Regions from separate parts of the Neorhizobium sp. NCHU2750 genome, predicted to be linked through region 1. Evidence: riboswitches for the same ligand, from Rfam matches in the RefSeq annotation. Region 1 holds a riboswitch; each other region holds the start of a gene.
The links. A riboswitch is a leader RNA that binds a small molecule or an ion and turns the genes downstream of it on or off. The one in region 1 is predicted to bind cobalamin.
Positions count from the first base shown of each region.

Region 2: it holds a riboswitch for cobalamin, as region 1 does, so the genes downstream of both, bluB (5,6-dimethylbenzimidazole synthase) here and NCHU2750_RS18395 (DUF1636 family protein) in region 1, are expected to answer to the same signal.
Region 3: it holds a riboswitch for cobalamin, as region 1 does, so the genes downstream of both, NCHU2750_RS05140 (ABC transporter substrate-binding protein) here and NCHU2750_RS18395 (DUF1636 family protein) in region 1, are expected to answer to the same signal.
Region 4: it holds a riboswitch for cobalamin, as region 1 does, so the genes downstream of both, NCHU2750_RS02375 (aromatic ring-hydroxylating oxygenase subunit alpha) here and NCHU2750_RS18395 (DUF1636 family protein) in region 1, are expected to answer to the same signal.

Region 1 covers NZ_CP030827.1:3,814,505-3,818,276, forward strand. The annotation lists gene NCHU2750_RS18385 (cobyric acid synthase) at 1-1,291, opposite strand, end outside; gene cobO (cob(I)yrinic acid a,c-diamide adenosyltransferase) at 1,295-1,864, opposite strand; cobalamin riboswitch at 2,134-2,380, shown strand; gene NCHU2750_RS18395 (DUF1636 family protein) at 2,484-2,912, shown strand; gene cobW (cobalamin biosynthesis protein CobW) at 2,909-3,772, shown strand, end outside.
Region 2 covers NZ_CP030827.1:1,765,015-1,768,786, forward strand. The annotation lists gene NCHU2750_RS08690 (NYN domain-containing protein) at 1-679, shown strand, start outside; gene NCHU2750_RS08695 (TolB family protein) at 676-1,512, shown strand; cobalamin riboswitch at 1,541-1,734, shown strand; gene bluB (5,6-dimethylbenzimidazole synthase) at 1,817-2,539, shown strand; gene NCHU2750_RS08705 (hypothetical protein) at 2,584-3,345, opposite strand; gene NCHU2750_RS08710 (NADP-dependent malic enzyme) at 3,437-3,772, opposite strand, start outside.
Region 3 covers NZ_CP030827.1:1,034,075-1,037,846, forward strand. The annotation lists gene NCHU2750_RS05135 (FecCD family ABC transporter permease) at 1-864, opposite strand, end outside; gene NCHU2750_RS05140 (ABC transporter substrate-binding protein) at 861-1,880, opposite strand; cobalamin riboswitch at 2,025-2,233, opposite strand; gene zigA (zinc metallochaperone GTPase ZigA) at 2,374-3,579, shown strand; gene rsmA (16S rRNA (adenine(1518)-N(6)/adenine(1519)-N(6))-dimethyltransferase RsmA) at 3,610-3,772, opposite strand, start outside.
Region 4 covers NZ_CP030827.1:498,168-501,939, forward strand. The annotation lists gene NCHU2750_RS02360 (FAD-binding oxidoreductase) at 1-60, opposite strand, end outside; gene NCHU2750_RS02365 (L-threonylcarbamoyladenylate synthase) at 53-1,066, opposite strand; gene NCHU2750_RS02370 (DUF6656 family protein) at 1,098-1,706, opposite strand; cobalamin riboswitch at 1,901-2,140, shown strand; gene NCHU2750_RS02375 (aromatic ring-hydroxylating oxygenase subunit alpha) at 2,239-3,483, shown strand; gene NCHU2750_RS02380 (BA14K family protein) at 3,568-3,772, shown strand, end outside.

The DNA of each region.
Region 1 (3,772 bases):
GCACATAGGTGCCCATGACCCGGCCATCCGTCGAACGCGCGCCTTCCGCCTGCCCGCCGATCACCGAAAACGGCCGGACGCAATCGACACCGGCCGTCTGTCCAATATGCATTTCATAGCCGGCAAACGAAATCCCGTCGAAACTGGTGCCGGAAACCGCCTCCAGCCGCTTGGCACCGGAAAGCACCGTCTCCACTTCGATGAGGCCGAGGCCGTCGACCGCGCCGGGTGGCCCTTCCGTTCCCTCGGGATCGGACAGACGCCTGCCGAGCATCTGGTAGCCGCCGCAAAGACCGAGAATTTTTCCGCCGCGCCGGTGATGGGCGGCAATGTCGATATCGAAACCGGCTTCGCGCAGCGCCGCAAGATCCGCAATCGTCGCCTTCGAGCCAACCAGAAGCACAAGATCGCAATCGCCCGGAATGGCCTCCCCGCGACGCACGCGGATCAATTCCACCTCCGGCTCGGCCTCCAGCGGATCGAGATCGTCGAAATTGGAAATATGCGGCAGGATCGGTACCGCGATGCGGATTTTCGCATCCGGCTTGCGGGCAAACGACTGGTTCAGACCGAGGGCATCCTCCGCCGGCAGGAGAGCCGCATCGGCAAAATGCGGCAGAAGCCCGACCGATTGCCAGCCGGTAAACCTCGAGATCAGATCCATCCCCTCGGCAAACAGCGCCGGATCGCCGCGGAACCGATTGACGATGAAGCCACGGATCATCGCCGCATCATCCGCATCGATCACGAGTTTCGTCCCCGCGATACTGGCAATGACGCCGCCGCGATCGATATCGCCGATCAGTATGACCGGCACGTCGGCGGCACGCGCAAAACCCATATTGGCAATGTCGTTCTGGCGCAGATTGATCTCGGACGCGCTGCCCGCACCTTCAACGAGAACGAGATCGGCCTTTGCCCGCAGGATCTCGTAGCTTTCCATTACCCGCGACAGCAATCTTGGCTTCAGTTGCTGATATTCCGACGCTTTCGCATTGCCTTCCACCCGGCCCTGAACCACGACCTGCGAGCCGATATCGCTTTGCGGCTTCAACAGAACCGGGTTCATGTGGACGCTGAGCGGCACACCCGCCGCCCGCGCCTGCAAGGCCTGCGCCCGGCCGATCTCACCACCATCGGCCGTCACGGCAGCATTGTTGGACATGTTCTGCGGCTTGAACGGCAAAACCTTGAGACCGCGCAGCGTAAACGCGCGCGCCAGGCCGGCGACGATCAGCGACTTGCCCACGTCCGAACCCGTTCCCTGGAACATCAGCGAGCGAGCAGCCATGGTTCAGAACTCGATACCGGCCTGGGCCTTCACCCCGGCCTTGAAATGGTGCTTGACCAGCGTCATCTCGGTGACGAGATCGGCAGCCTCGATCAGCGCCGGCTTGGCATTGCGGCCGGTCACGACCACATGCAGGTCGGGGCGCCGCGTCGCGAGCGAAGCAACGACGCTCTCAAGATCGAGATAGTCGTAACGCAGCGCGATATTGAGTTCGTCGAGAATGACGAGACCGATCGAGTCGTCGGCCATCAGGTCGAGCGCCTTGGCCCATGCCCTCTCGGCAGCGGCAATGTCCCGCTTGATATCCTGGGTTTCCCAGGTGAACCCCTCGCCCATCGTGTGCCAGACGACACGATCGCCGAATGTCGCAAGCGCCGGCTGTTCACCGGTCGACCAGGCGCCCTTGATGAACTGTACGATGCCGACGCGGCGATTATTGCCGAGCATGCGCAGCGCCAGCCCGAAGGCCGCCGTCGATTTGCCCTTGCCCGGTCCGGTATGGACGATGAGAAGCCCTTTTTCGACGGTTTTCTCGGCCACTTCCGCATCCTGAACAGCTTTGCGGTTGACCATCTTGGCGCGATGGCGCTCCTCAGTGGACTGATCGATATCCTTCAACCTGCTGCAAGCTCCTGCTTGGGTCCTGACCGGCGGCCGCAAAAGCAACCTGATCCAGCATATGGCCCTCATTCAAATCCGTTACGGAAAAACCGGGCGGTTGGCGAAGAGCCCGCCACGCCGCCTTGTGTCCGCAACCACCCTCGTGCGTCGGCGACGACTATAGGCAAATCCGTTGCCTCGGCAATCGCTTCTGCGACATTGACAGCACCCCGCGGGAGCGCTTACTTGATGGTTACGACGGTCTCTTGCCGGCAACGGCAAGGGCTAAGAGAGAATGCGGTGCGGATTCGGCGTCTTCGCTGGGATCCAATGCCGCGGCTGCCCCCGCAACTGTAGGCGGCGAGCCATCTTGCCAAAGACGCCACTGGAGAGATCCAACCTAGGAGATAGGGACCGGATCCATCTGGGAAGGCAGGCAGGTGGCGACGACCCGTGAGCCAGGAGACCTGCCGTTCCACATTCATGCTTTTCCGGGCGGGGTGCTCCGGGCAAGGCCTTGTTTTCACTGCAGGATGGTCCGCCACCTGTCGCGCACCCCGATTTTTTGAGAAACCCGGCGGTTTGCGGCCTGATGACGGATGAAGTGCAAAAAGACGATGGAAGTCTGGCCGACGACGGCAATGCCGGCGAGATCGACGTGACGATCTTCGTCTGCACCAATTGCCGCGAGTCAACCAACAGCACGGTCCGCCCCGGTGTCGCACTGATAGAGGCATTGAGAGAGGCGGCCGAAGGCAAGCCGCTTGCGATAAAGCCCGTCACCTGCCTTTCCAATTGCGACAAGGGGCCGAGCGCCGCCTTCAATCGCCGCTCCGGCTGGTCCTATGTGTTCGGCCATCTCTCGACCGAAAATGCCGACGACATCGTCACCGGCGCAATGATGCTGGCCGCCGACGAACGCGGCCTGCTTCCCCTTCGCAGCCGCCCGACATGCCTGCGCGGCAAGGGCATGACGGCCCGCATCCCCCCCTTCCATCATCACGAGGACATGCCTGCATGAGCGTCAATTCCGCCCCCAAGTTCGATCGCGTACCCTGCACCGTCGTCACCGGCTTTCTCGGTGCCGGCAAGACCACGCTGATCCGCAACCTGATCGAAAAGCTCGACGGCAAGCGGCTGGCCATCATCGTCAACGAATTCGGCGATGTCGGCATCGATGGCGAAGTGCTCAAAGGTTGCGGCATCGAAAGCTGCCCAGACGATAACATCATCGAGCTCGCAAACGGCTGCATCTGCTGCACGGTCGCAGACGATTTCGTCCCCGCGATCGACCAGATCCTCGCCCGCGAACCGCGCGTTGATCATATCCTGATCGAAACCTCGGGCCTCGCTCTGCCCAAGCCGCTCGTCCAGGCCTTCCAGTGGCCGGCCGTCAAGGCTCGCGTCACCGTCGATGGCGTCGTTGCCGTCGTCGATGGCGTGGCGCTGGCCGAAGGCCGTGTTGCCGACGACCATGTGGCGCTCGAAGCCCAGCGCGAGGCAGACGGCTCGATCGACCACGACGACCCGGTCGAGGAAGTCTTCGAGGATCAGGTTGCCTGCGCCGACATGATCGTGCTGACCAAGACCGACCTGCTCGATCAGGCGTCGCTCGCTGCCGCCAAGGGCCGTGTCCAGGCGCATCTGCCGCGCGCGGTGAAGATCGTGCCGGCTGCCAAGGGCGCCGTCGATCCGGGCGTGCTGATTGGCCTTGGCCTTGCTGTCGAGGACGATATCGAAAACCGCAAGACCCATCACGACGACGAGGAAGACCACGATCACGACGAATTCGACAGCTTCGTCATCGATCTTCCGGCCGTGACTGACGCGGAAGCTCTGGCAGAGCGTATCTCCGCCACGGCGGAAGCGGAAAACGTGCTG
Region 2 (3,772 bases), 2.0 Mb from region 1:
CACCCATCACGCGCTGAGCATCCAGACCGCTCAGGCGACGATCTCGGGCAAGAACAGCAGCGACATAATGTTGGCGATCGATGTGGCCGAACTCATGTGCCGCTCGGATATCGATGTCTTCTGCATCGTGACCTGCGACAGTGACTTCATCCACCTCGCCACCCGCCTGCGCATGCGCGGCCACAGGGCGATAGGCATAGGCGGCACGAAGGCGTCGCCGGCATTAAGGCTGGCATTCGACAAATTCTTCGAGGTCGAGCTTGCCCTCAAGGAAGCGGACCCGCCAAAGGCGGTGAAGAGCACGACACGGGCAAAGACGGCCAAGGCCGAGGAGCCGGCAAAGGTTGCCAAGACTGCCGAGAATACAAAGCCTGCCAAGCCGCTCGAGACAGGCAAGGTCGTCGCCCTAAAGCGCGCCGGTGATATTCGGCCCTATATTGTTCAAGCGCTGAATTCTATTGGGCGCGCGCCGCAGGATTGGGTGGAGGTCGGCCGGTTGTCGTCCGCGATCCGGCAGCTCAATCCCGAATTCAAGCCGAACAATTTCGGCTCGGCCAAGTTTAGTACCGTATTGAAGAATTGCGAATTTCTGGAAACACGCAAAGATGGGACGATAGGCATGCAGGTAAGGGTAAAGGACATCACAGCACCTCTGGTACAGGGTGGAGCTGGCGCGTGACGCTCCGCAGCTCGGTCGAGATCTACAATATCCGCACCCGGCAGAGCCGCATCGTCTGGCAGACGGAAGAGCTGTTCGAGGCACCCAACTGGTCGCCGGACGGACGCTACCTGATGCTCAATGCCGATGGTTTGATCTATCGCCTGTCTCCAGACGGTGATGGCGTGCCGGACCGCGTCGACACCGGCTTTGCCAACCGCTGCAACAACGACCACGGCATATCCCCCGACGGCACCCTGATCGCGATTTCCGACAAGGTCGAGTTCGGCAAATCGGCAATCTATATCCTGCCGGCCGAGGGCGGGATGCCGAAGCTGATCACCGAAAACCTGCCCTCCTACTGGCATGGCTGGTCTCCCGACGGACAGACGGTGACCTATTGCGGCATCCGTGATCAGGTCTTCGATATCTACACGATCGGCATCGATGGTGAGAACGAGACCCGCCTGACCTTCGGCGAGGGCCGCAATGACGGACCGGATTATTCACCGGACGGCAAGTGGATCTATTTCAACTCCAGCCGTACGGGCCGCATGCAGATCTGGCGCGTGCCGGCCGAAGGCGGCGAGGCGGAGCGCATCACCGACAGCGCCTATGGCGACTGGTTCCCGCATCCATCGCCCAAGGGCGACAAGATCGTCTTCGTCTCCTATGACGGCGATGTCTTCGATCATCCGCGCGACCTCGATGTCCGTGTAAGGCTGATGGACATGGATGGCGGCAATGTCGAGACCCTATTCGAGCTTTTCGGCGGGCAGGGCACGATGAACTCGCCGAACTGGTCACCGCACGGTGATGAATTCGCCTATGTCCGTTACTTCCCTGCGGCGTGATCGGTCTTGCCTCGAAGTCGCAGGCCCGGCATAACTCCTCCCGTCAGGTGCCCGCCATTGGCGGGAGAATCGGGAAGCCGGCGCAATTCCGGCACGTGCCCAACGCTGTGAGGCGGACGGTCATCGCATGAGGTAAACCTCAGCCACTGGGCGACTGTCCGGGAAGGCGGCGATGGCCGGATGAAGCCAAGTCAGAAGACCGGCCTGACAGGATGGACCGATCCGCGCGGACAGCGGACAGGTTGTAAGGTTCGTGTGGCGCCGCAGGCGTGACCGGAACCTCAGGCATTGTTGGGGAAAGACGATGCGACCTGAATTGATACCCGAACTGCGACTCCCGGCCCTGGATGAAAGCCCGGATACCGGTCTTGTGGCGGCCGGACCATTTTCCGAAGACGAACGCGCGGCCGTCTACCGCGCCATCGGGACGCGACGTGACGTGCGCGACCAGTTCCTCTCCGACCCTATACCCGATGACGTGTTGAGGCGCCTTCTCGACGCGGCCCATGCAGCGCCGTCGGTCGGCTTCATGCAGCCGTGGAATTTCATCCTCGTTCGCGACGAGAAAGTCAGGCATGCGGCCTGGCAGGCGTTCTCGAAAGCCAATGACGAGGCCGAGGCGATGTTCCCGCAGGACAAGCGCAGTACCTATCGAAGCCTCAAGCTTGAAGGCATTCGCAAGGCGCCGCTGTCGATCTGCGTCACCTGCGATCCCGATCGCGCAGGACCGGTCGTGCTCGGCCGCACCCACAATGCCCGCATGGACAGCTATTCGACCGTCTGCGCCATCCAGAACCTCTGGCTGGCAGCGCGTGCGGAAGGCATCGGTGTCGGCTGGGTCAGCATCTTTCGCGACGAGGACATGCACGCGATCCTCGGCATACCGGAGAAGATCGAGATCGTCGCCTGGCTTTGCCTTGGTTATGTCGACGCGCTTTATGAGGAACCGGAACTCGCGATCAAGGGCTGGCGCCAGCGCCTCCCGCTGAACGATCTTGTCTTCGAGGACGCCTGGGGCCGCAAATAGGCGCGTCCATCAGGACGCGCGCCTGATCCCCGTTCCTCGCTGTCCTATTGCTGTGGCTGCGGGCCGCTCGATTTCGGGTTGGCAAGATCGATCTTCTCGTCCGGGAAGAATTCCGGCCCGATCACCCGGACCTTTCTGTCGGGATCATAAGGACGGTCCGGCGGGAACTGGATCGGCGCTTCCTTCTGTGTCGTCACCGGCTGAGGACTTCCGAGATGGGTGATGCTGGAATTGGCCTTGTCGGCGGCCGGAGCGGGCATATGTGGTGCTGCCTCGTAAAGCCCGGCACCCGTCTGGTTCTCGTCGGGGCCGGGAAGCGCGATGCCGCGGATCCTGATGCGTTCCTTCTCATCGATCGCGGCCTGGGTATCGAGATCGGTCGGCGTGCAGTTGTTCTCGCGGATGGCAGACAGGATGGCCACGCGCTCTTCCGAAGGCTGCAGCAGCGAGCGGCTGTTGTTGCGTTGCTCGGCGAGCTTTTCCCGATCGCCTTCCAGCCGCTGCAGCTTGTCCTGCATGTCGTGGCACTGGTCGTCGCTATGGTTGTTGCCGCCGAGCGTGACGATGCTGCCGCCGCAGCCGCTCTGCCGCATGTCGATGCGCAAACGGCGGATATCGGAATTCATCGCGCTCAGATCCTGCGCGTAATTGCGGACATTCCGTGTCGTGCCGATGATCTGCGGCGTGCTGGCGAGCCGGCGATAGAGATTGGCGCAGGCCTCGACATCGCGCGCCAGCACCGCCTGCGGCAAGGCCATGCAGGCAATCATCATCGATACTGAAATTTTCGCCCTGGCGGAAATCATGTCTCACCTGTCGCATCGTCTTCGCGGCAGATCAACAGTCGCATGTCGAGCATGCGGCAGGCTTGCGCAAAAGCCTGCCGCAGCAGGTCTCTTACTTGGCCAGAACCGCCGGCTCCGGCTGTGCGGCTTCCGCCACCGCGAGAGCCGCCATGTTGACGACGCCGCGCGAGGTGACGGTGGCCGACAGGATATGCGCCGGCATCTTGGCACCGAGCAGGATCGGGCCGACATGCAGCGCGTCCATCATCATCCGCACTAGGCCGAGCGAGATGCTGGCGGCATCGAGGCTCGGGAAGACCAAGAGGTTGGCCTCGCCATGCAGCGTGCTGTCCGGCATGGCGCGCTTGCGCAGAATTTCGTTGAGCGCCGAGCCGCCCTGCATTTCGCCATCGACTTCGAGTTCCGGAGCCTTGTCGCGCACGATGTC
Region 3 (3,772 bases), 1.5 Mb from region 1:
CATATGGCCGGGCCCGACGACGAAGCGGGCTGCATGCGGAATGACGAGTCCGACGAAGCCGATGGCACCGACCATGCTGACCATGGTGGCCGTCATCAGCGCGGTGACGAGAAGCAGCAGGGCGCGTACCCGGCCGACAGCGATGCCGAGCGAACGGGCGGCATCCTCGCCGAAGGTGAAGGCATCGAGCGCCCGCGAATGCCAGATGCAGACGACGAGCCCGACGGCGACGACGATCGCGGCAAGCGCCACGTCGGGCCAGCGGACGCCGGAAAAGCTGCCGAGCAGCCAGAACATCACGCTGCGCGCCTGTTCGGCATTGGCCGAGGTCGAGACGATATAGGAGGTGAGCGCATTGAACAGCTGCGAGGCGGCGACGCCCGCCAGAATGGTGCGGTCTGCCGTCTGTCGCCCGGTCGTCAGCACGATGACGAAGGCGAAGGCGAGGATCGCCCCGGCAAAAGCGCCGGCCGAAAGCGAGATCGCCCCGCCGCCAAGCCCCAGCAGCATGACCGAAACCGCGCCTGTGGAGGCACCGGCCGAAACGCCGAGCACATAGGGTTCGGCCAGCGAGTTGCGTAAGAGCGACTGCAGGATCGCACCCGACAGCGCCAGCGCCGCGCCGCAGAAGGCGGCAAGCAGCGAGCGTGACAGGCGGTAATCCCAGATCACCGCTTCCTGGATGCGTGGCACCGCGATTGCGGTCAGGCCGAGCCTGTTGGTGACGGCCGCAGCCGCCGTCTTCATCGGGATCGCCATCTCGCCGATTGCAATCCCCGCCGTCATGGCGAAGAGCAAAGCGATGAGGACGAGGAGGGCGCCGGCAGTGCCGGCAGCCCAGACTCTGGTCCGCGATGGCGTCACTGCGACAGGCCGAAGGACTTGATGCCGCGGGCCAGCGTCTCGATGCCGTCGATCGTGCGGATCGTCGGGTTCATCGACTGCGCGTCCATCATCACGAAGCGCCTGTTCTTCACCGCGTCGAGCTGGCTGACGACCGGATCATGTTCGAGGAAATCGATCTTCACCTTTGGGTCGTCGGCGGCATAGCGGCGGCGGTCCATCGTGGCGATGACGATGACGGCCGGATTGGCCTCGGCGATCGTCTCCCAGCCGACCAGTGGCCATTCCTCCTCGGTCGACACGACATTTTTCGCGCCGATCGTCTTCAGGATATAGGCGGGCGCACTGTTCTTGCCGGCGATGAAGGCATCGCCCTTGGTCTCCTTGCTGGAGAACCAGAAGACGATCGGCAGGTTCTTCGCCTCGGCCCCCTTGATCGAGGCGACCGCTGCCGCCTCGCGCGCCTTGAGATCGGCGGTGAGCTTGTCGCCGCGGTCCTGTACGTCGAAGATCTCGGCCAGTTCATCGATCTCCCGATAGATCAGGTCCATCGTGAAGAGTTCCTTGCGCACCCCGTCGCCGCCATCGGTATTGGTCTTGGCGACGCAATCGGCCGGCGAGATATAGGTGTTGATACCGAGATCGGAAAACTGCTCGCGCTTGCCGACCGAGCCCATCGGACCGACATGCCATTCGAATTCGGCGGCAACCAGATCCGGCTCCAGCCCGACGACCGACTCGAAGCTCGGATCGTTGTCGGCAAGCCGTTTGATCTTCGCATTGGCCTCGGCATATTGCGGCAGTACCGGGCCGACCCAGACGGCGGTGCCGGCGACCTTGTCGGCGAGCCCGAGCGAATAGAGGATTTCGGTCATGCCCTGGCCGATCGAGACGATCTTTCGAGGTGTCTTGTCGAATGTGACCTTCTGGCCGCAATTCTCGATGGTCAGCGGATAGCTGGTCGAGCCTGCGAAGGCGGTGGCGGGAAGAGCCGATGCGGAAAGCGCAAAGAGCGCGGCAATCAAGCCGAGTTTCATGTCCTGTCCTTTAAGAGTGAATGGCTAAGCCGGGATGAAAGGCAGGACGTTGCAGTGCCGCGACCGCGGATTGCATCGGAAACGGCGGGCGACGGCGTCGCTTGCGTCATAAGTCTCTCCCTGCCGGAACACCTCGTCCGGTACTGGTTGGCCTAAGCTGCGGCAGGTCTCCTGACTTGCGGCTCATACGCCCTGTCGTCTCCTTCCCGGCCGGTGAGGCCAGTGGCTGTGACGAAGGGCTCGCCGCTTACAGTTGCGAGGGCAGTCGCGGAATTGGTCGGGGCTGATAGCCCGAAACCTCACCGCATTCCCTTTTCATCTGCGAATGCAGAACCGTAGCGTGTCCTTGATAGGAGACCGTCTGGTGCTTGTCCAGTGATCTTGACTGCACGGCAGGAAGGGGGACCAAAACTCCCGCAGGAGGCTTGACGACCCGCCGTGCATGTGCTGACGTAATAGTATAACGTAACGCGCAATGCAATGGACATCTGTTATGAAAGAGAGACTCCCCGTCACCGTGCTTTCCGGCTTTCTCGGCGCCGGCAAGACGACGCTGCTCAACCATATCCTTGCCAATAGGGATGGGCTGCGGGTGGCGCTGATCGTCAACGACATGAGCGAGGTCAATATCGATGCAGCGCTGGTGCGTGATGGCGGTGCCAACCTCTCCCGTACCGAGGAGCAATTGGTGGAGATGACCAATGGCTGCATCTGTTGCACGCTGCGCGATGACCTGTTGACCGAGGTTCGGGCCTTGGCGGAGCAGGGCAGGTTCGACTATCTGCTGATCGAATCGACCGGTATCGCCGAGCCGCTGCCGGTTGCCGCCACCTTCGACTTCCGCGACGAGAACGGCATGAGCCTGTCCGATGTCGCAAGGCTCGACACGATGGTGACGGTCGTCGATGCCGCCAATCTTTTGAAGGATTACGGTTCCGGCGATTTCCTTGCCGATCGCGGCGAGACGGCGGGCGAGGGCGACAACCGCACCATCGTCGATCTTCTCGTCGAACAGATCGAGTTTGCCGATGTGGTGATCCTCAACAAGATCGGCACGGCAACCGAGGCTGAACGCGACGCCGCGCGAAAAATCATCGTCGCGCTCAATCCGGATGCCAGGCTGATCGAGACCGATTTTGGCAAAGTGGAGCTGAAGGAGATCCTCGGCACGGGGCGCTTCGATTTCGACAAGGCGCAGGAACATCCGCTCTGGTTCAAGGAACTGCATGGCTTCAAGGATCATGTTCCGGAAACCGAGGAATACGGCATCCGCTCCTTCGTCTATCGCGCCAGACAGCCTTTCGAGCCGGAACTCTTCCAGCGCTTCATCGATCGCTCATGGCCGGGCGTGGTGCGGGCGAAAGGCTTCTTCTGGCTGGCGACGCGGCCGAATTTCGTCGGCGAGATCAGCCAGGCCGGTGCGCTTGTCCGCACCGGTCGGATGGGCCTCTGGTGGTCGGCCGTGCCGAAGGAGCGCTGGCCAGACAGCCCGGATTTCCGCCGAATGATGCAGCCCTATCTGCACCCGGTCTGGGGTGACCGGCGCCAGGAGATCGTCTTCATCGGCGCCGATCCGATGGACGAGCGAAAGATCACCGCCGAACTGGATGCATGTCTCGTCGACGCGCCGGCGTTCACACCGGAAAGCTGGAAGAAACTGGCTGATCCCTTTGCCAACTGGGATCGGCAGGCCTCGTAGCGATGATCCGCTCAACTCGCCAGCGTGCCTTCAAAGCGCGTTGGCGAGCGACACGAATTCTTCGACCGAGAGCGTCTCTGCTCGGCGCTGCGGGTCGATGCCGGCCTTGGTAAGCAGTGCCTCTCCGCCGACAGGTTTCAGGCTCTGGCGCAGCATCTTGCGACGTTGGCCGAAGGCGGCATGGGTGATGCGT
Region 4 (3,772 bases), 1.0 Mb from region 1:
TGTCGCAAAGCGGGTTATCAGGCCGGGAGCCATGGCGGTATCGTTGGTTGCATTATCCATTGTCCGTCTCCTCCTCATGGGACCCGTCTCTTGGCGCGGCGGCGCGTGCGAGCCTGTCGTTGATTGCCTCGCCGAGCCCCTCGTCGGGTATGGCACTGACGGCGATATGCGCAGCGCCGCTGGCATCGGCACGCTTCAGATAGTCGAAAAGGTTTGCTGCGGCCTCCGCAAGGTCGCCCGAAGACGAAAGGTCGAGAACGATTGCAGCATGCTCCATGCCCGTGATCGTCGCCCCGGCAAAGCGGATCAGAGCTTCTCCGGGTTCGATCGCAGTGGCATCCAGACGGACGGCCGCACCCGGCGCGTAATGCGAGGCAAGCATGCCCGGCGCCTCGATGATTGCCGCCGGCCCGGCACGCCTGGTGATGCCGCGACCGGCGGCCCTGGCGATCTCTTCCGCCGCAAGCCCGCCCGGCCGCAGAAGCAGGATCGTTCCGGTCTCCGGGTCGACGCGTACGATGGTCGATTCCACACCCACTTTCGACGCGCCGCCATCAAGGATGAGCGGGATCTTGCTCCCCAGATCGTCCATCACGTGACGTGCGCTGGTCGGGCTGACCTTGCCGGACGTGTTGGCGCTCGGGGCAGCGAGAGGCCGGTCGAAGGCGCGGATCAGCTCGTTGGCAAACCCTGCCGGGCAGCGCAGTCCGACCGTGTCGAGCCCGGCCGTCGCCAGCGAATGGATGATGCTGTCCGGCTTCAGCGGCAGGATGATCGTCAGCGGCCCCGGCCAGAAGGCTTCGGCGAGCTGCCGCGATACGGGATCGAACACGGCATAGCGCTCCGCCATGGCGATATCGCAGACATGGCTGATCAGCGGGTTGAAGCGCGGCCGCCCCTTGGTCTCGTAGATCCGCGAAATGGCATCCGCCCGTGTCGCGTCGGCGGCAAGCCCGTAGACAGTCTCGGTCGGGATGGCGACGGCAAGACCTTCGCCAAGCACGCGCACGCCCTCGCGGATCGCGCGCTGCGGCTCAACACCCGTCTCTATGATTTCGGCTTTCATCCTGCCGTCAATACAGCGGAGCGCGCCCGCTTCAAAGCCTTTTGATCATTTCGCGGATCGTCGCGTCGGGCGCGCCGAGCATCAGCACGTTGCGCATCGCCTCATGCGGGTCGTTGGTCTGGAACAACAGCCCGTTCTTGCGCCAGCTGCGGTCGATCTTGGCCTGTTCGCCGGCCTCGCCCTCGACAGCGACGGCGAAATACATCCGCGCGTTCTGCGGACTGATGCGGGCAAAAAAGGCTTCGTCCTCGCCGATCTCCGAGGAGAAATTGGCGATGTAGAACGACCATGTGACCATGGAATCGCGCGAGAAGAAGGTGCGCGCCGCCGTTACATGGCAATAGCCGAGATGCGGGCTGCCATCGAGCGTGCGGTGGAAGATGATCTTCGGAAGAAAGATCGAGCGGTGAAAGCTGTTGAGCCGACGGTGCGTCGTCTCGCCTGCTGCCTCGAGCTTCTTGCCGGTCTTTTCGGCAACTTCCTCATAGGTCAGATAGCGGCGTTCGCTTGGAACCCACATCGGCCGGATGCGGGAAATGCGGCCCGTCCGCAGAAACTCCGAATGGGAAGTCGCGGTATTCGGCGCGGTGACGAAAGGCCTCTGTCTGTTGACCTCGTAATACCGGATCGGTGCTGGCATCTTGGCGGCTCTTCCGATTGGATTTTGACGAATACTATTAGCGACACCTTAACAGTCTGTTTCTGACCGTGCCGGCATGCCACGGCCCGCCCCGGACAATCCTGGGGAACGCTTTCTGCCAAAGCCTGTTCCGTCGTCGCCAATGCAGTTGCCGATGTCGCAATGTCGTCTATGCGACAGGCCGGCGTCACGCTTAAATATGACAAAGCTCAAGGTGCCGCCTTGCTAGGGAAGGTGGAGAATTGGGAAGCCGGCGGGTCGACGAGATCTATCCGGCGCTGCCCCCGCAACGGTGGTGGAGTTGAAGGCATGGCGTGAGGGAAACCCTTAAAGCCACTGGGACAGAGCCGAACGGCCGACCGGGAAGGTGCCATGCAATCCCTCTTGAAGGGAAACTCCTCAGCCCGGAAACCAGCCTGAGCCATGATTGACGACCGGTCGCGGAGGGCGCACGGGACAGGAATTGGTTGCGTTTCAAAAATGCCGCCGGCTTGTCCATGCCCTGAAGCTTGCTTGAATTGCGAGGAAGCATATGGACATTCATAGTCAGGTTCTGCGACAGCTGAAGAACCGCCGCGAGGGTTTCAGCCTCGAACAGCCCTTCTACATCGACCCCGACTACTACAAGCTCGATCTGGAAATGATCTGGTATCGCGACTGGCTGTTCGTCGGCCACGATTGCGAGATCGACAAGGCGGGCAAGTATGTCACCCTGCAGATCGGTGACTATCCGGTCCTCGTCATCCGCACCCGCGAAGGCGATATCCGCGCCTATCACAACACCTGTCGCCATCGCGGCCACCGCGTCTGCACCAAGGATGCCGGTTCCGCCACCCGTCTCGTCTGTCCCTATCACCAATGGACCTACCAGCATGACGGATCGCTGATGTCGGCCCGCCACATGGGCGAGAATTTCGACAAGAAGCAGTATGGCCTGAAACCCGTCCATTGCCAGGTCGTGGGCGGCTACATCTTCGTTTGCCTTGCCCAGGAAGCCCCTGATTTCGCCCCGGTGCGGGCCACGATCGAGCCCTACATGGCGCCGCATCGCCTGATGGAGACGAAGGTCGCCGCCAAGAACACCATCATCGAGAAGGGCAACTGGAAGCTCGTCTGGGAAAACAACCGCGAGTGCTATCACTGCGCCGGCAATCACCCGGAACTCTGCCGCACCTATCCGGAAGCCCCGACCGCGACCGGTGTCCAGGGTGCCGGCGATGACCCCTTCATCTCCGAGCACTGGAGTCGCTGCGAACAGGCAGGCCTGCCGAGCACGTTCAACATGTCGCCGGACGGCCAGTTCCGCGTCGCCCGCATGCCGCTCGTCGAGGATGCCGAGAGCTACACGATGGACGGCCGACCCGCGGTCAAGCGCTCGCTCTCCGACGATGTGAAGATCTCGCATATCGGCACGATGCTGCTCTTCCATTACCCAACCACCTGGAACCACATGCTGGTCGACCACGCGATCTCCTTCCGCGTCATCCCGATCGGCCCGGAAGAGACTGCGGTCACCACCACCTGGCTGGTTCACAAGGATGCCGTCGAAGGTGTCGACTACGATGTCGAGCAGCTCACCCATGTCTGGAACATGACCAACGACCAGGACCGCGCGATCGTCGAGGAAAATGCCTTCGGCATCCGTTCGCCGGCCTATGAGCCTGGTCCCTATTCCGAGGCGCATGAAGGCGGCGTCATGCAGTTCGTCGAATGGTATTCGAACTTCATGATCGATCGCCTGCAGGGCAAGGACAGCACGCTTTACGCGGTGGCGTGACGACAAAAGAGACTCGTGTGTGGAACAAAATGGGGATGCTTCCCGTTGCAGATCGTTAGATTTGCAGAGTGAGGAAACATTCCCATGACCGCATTGCGCATGCGTCTCGCGACGGCTTTTACGGCTGTTGCCGTTCTTGCCACCAGTTTCGTTCCGGTTTTCGCCGCCCCGATGCGGCTTGACCTGGCTTCTCCGCCGGCGACGTCCGACGTGACCAAGGTTCAGTACCATGGCCATCACGGGCCGCCGCGGCACTATCGCGGTCACGATCGCCGCGGCTATTACAACG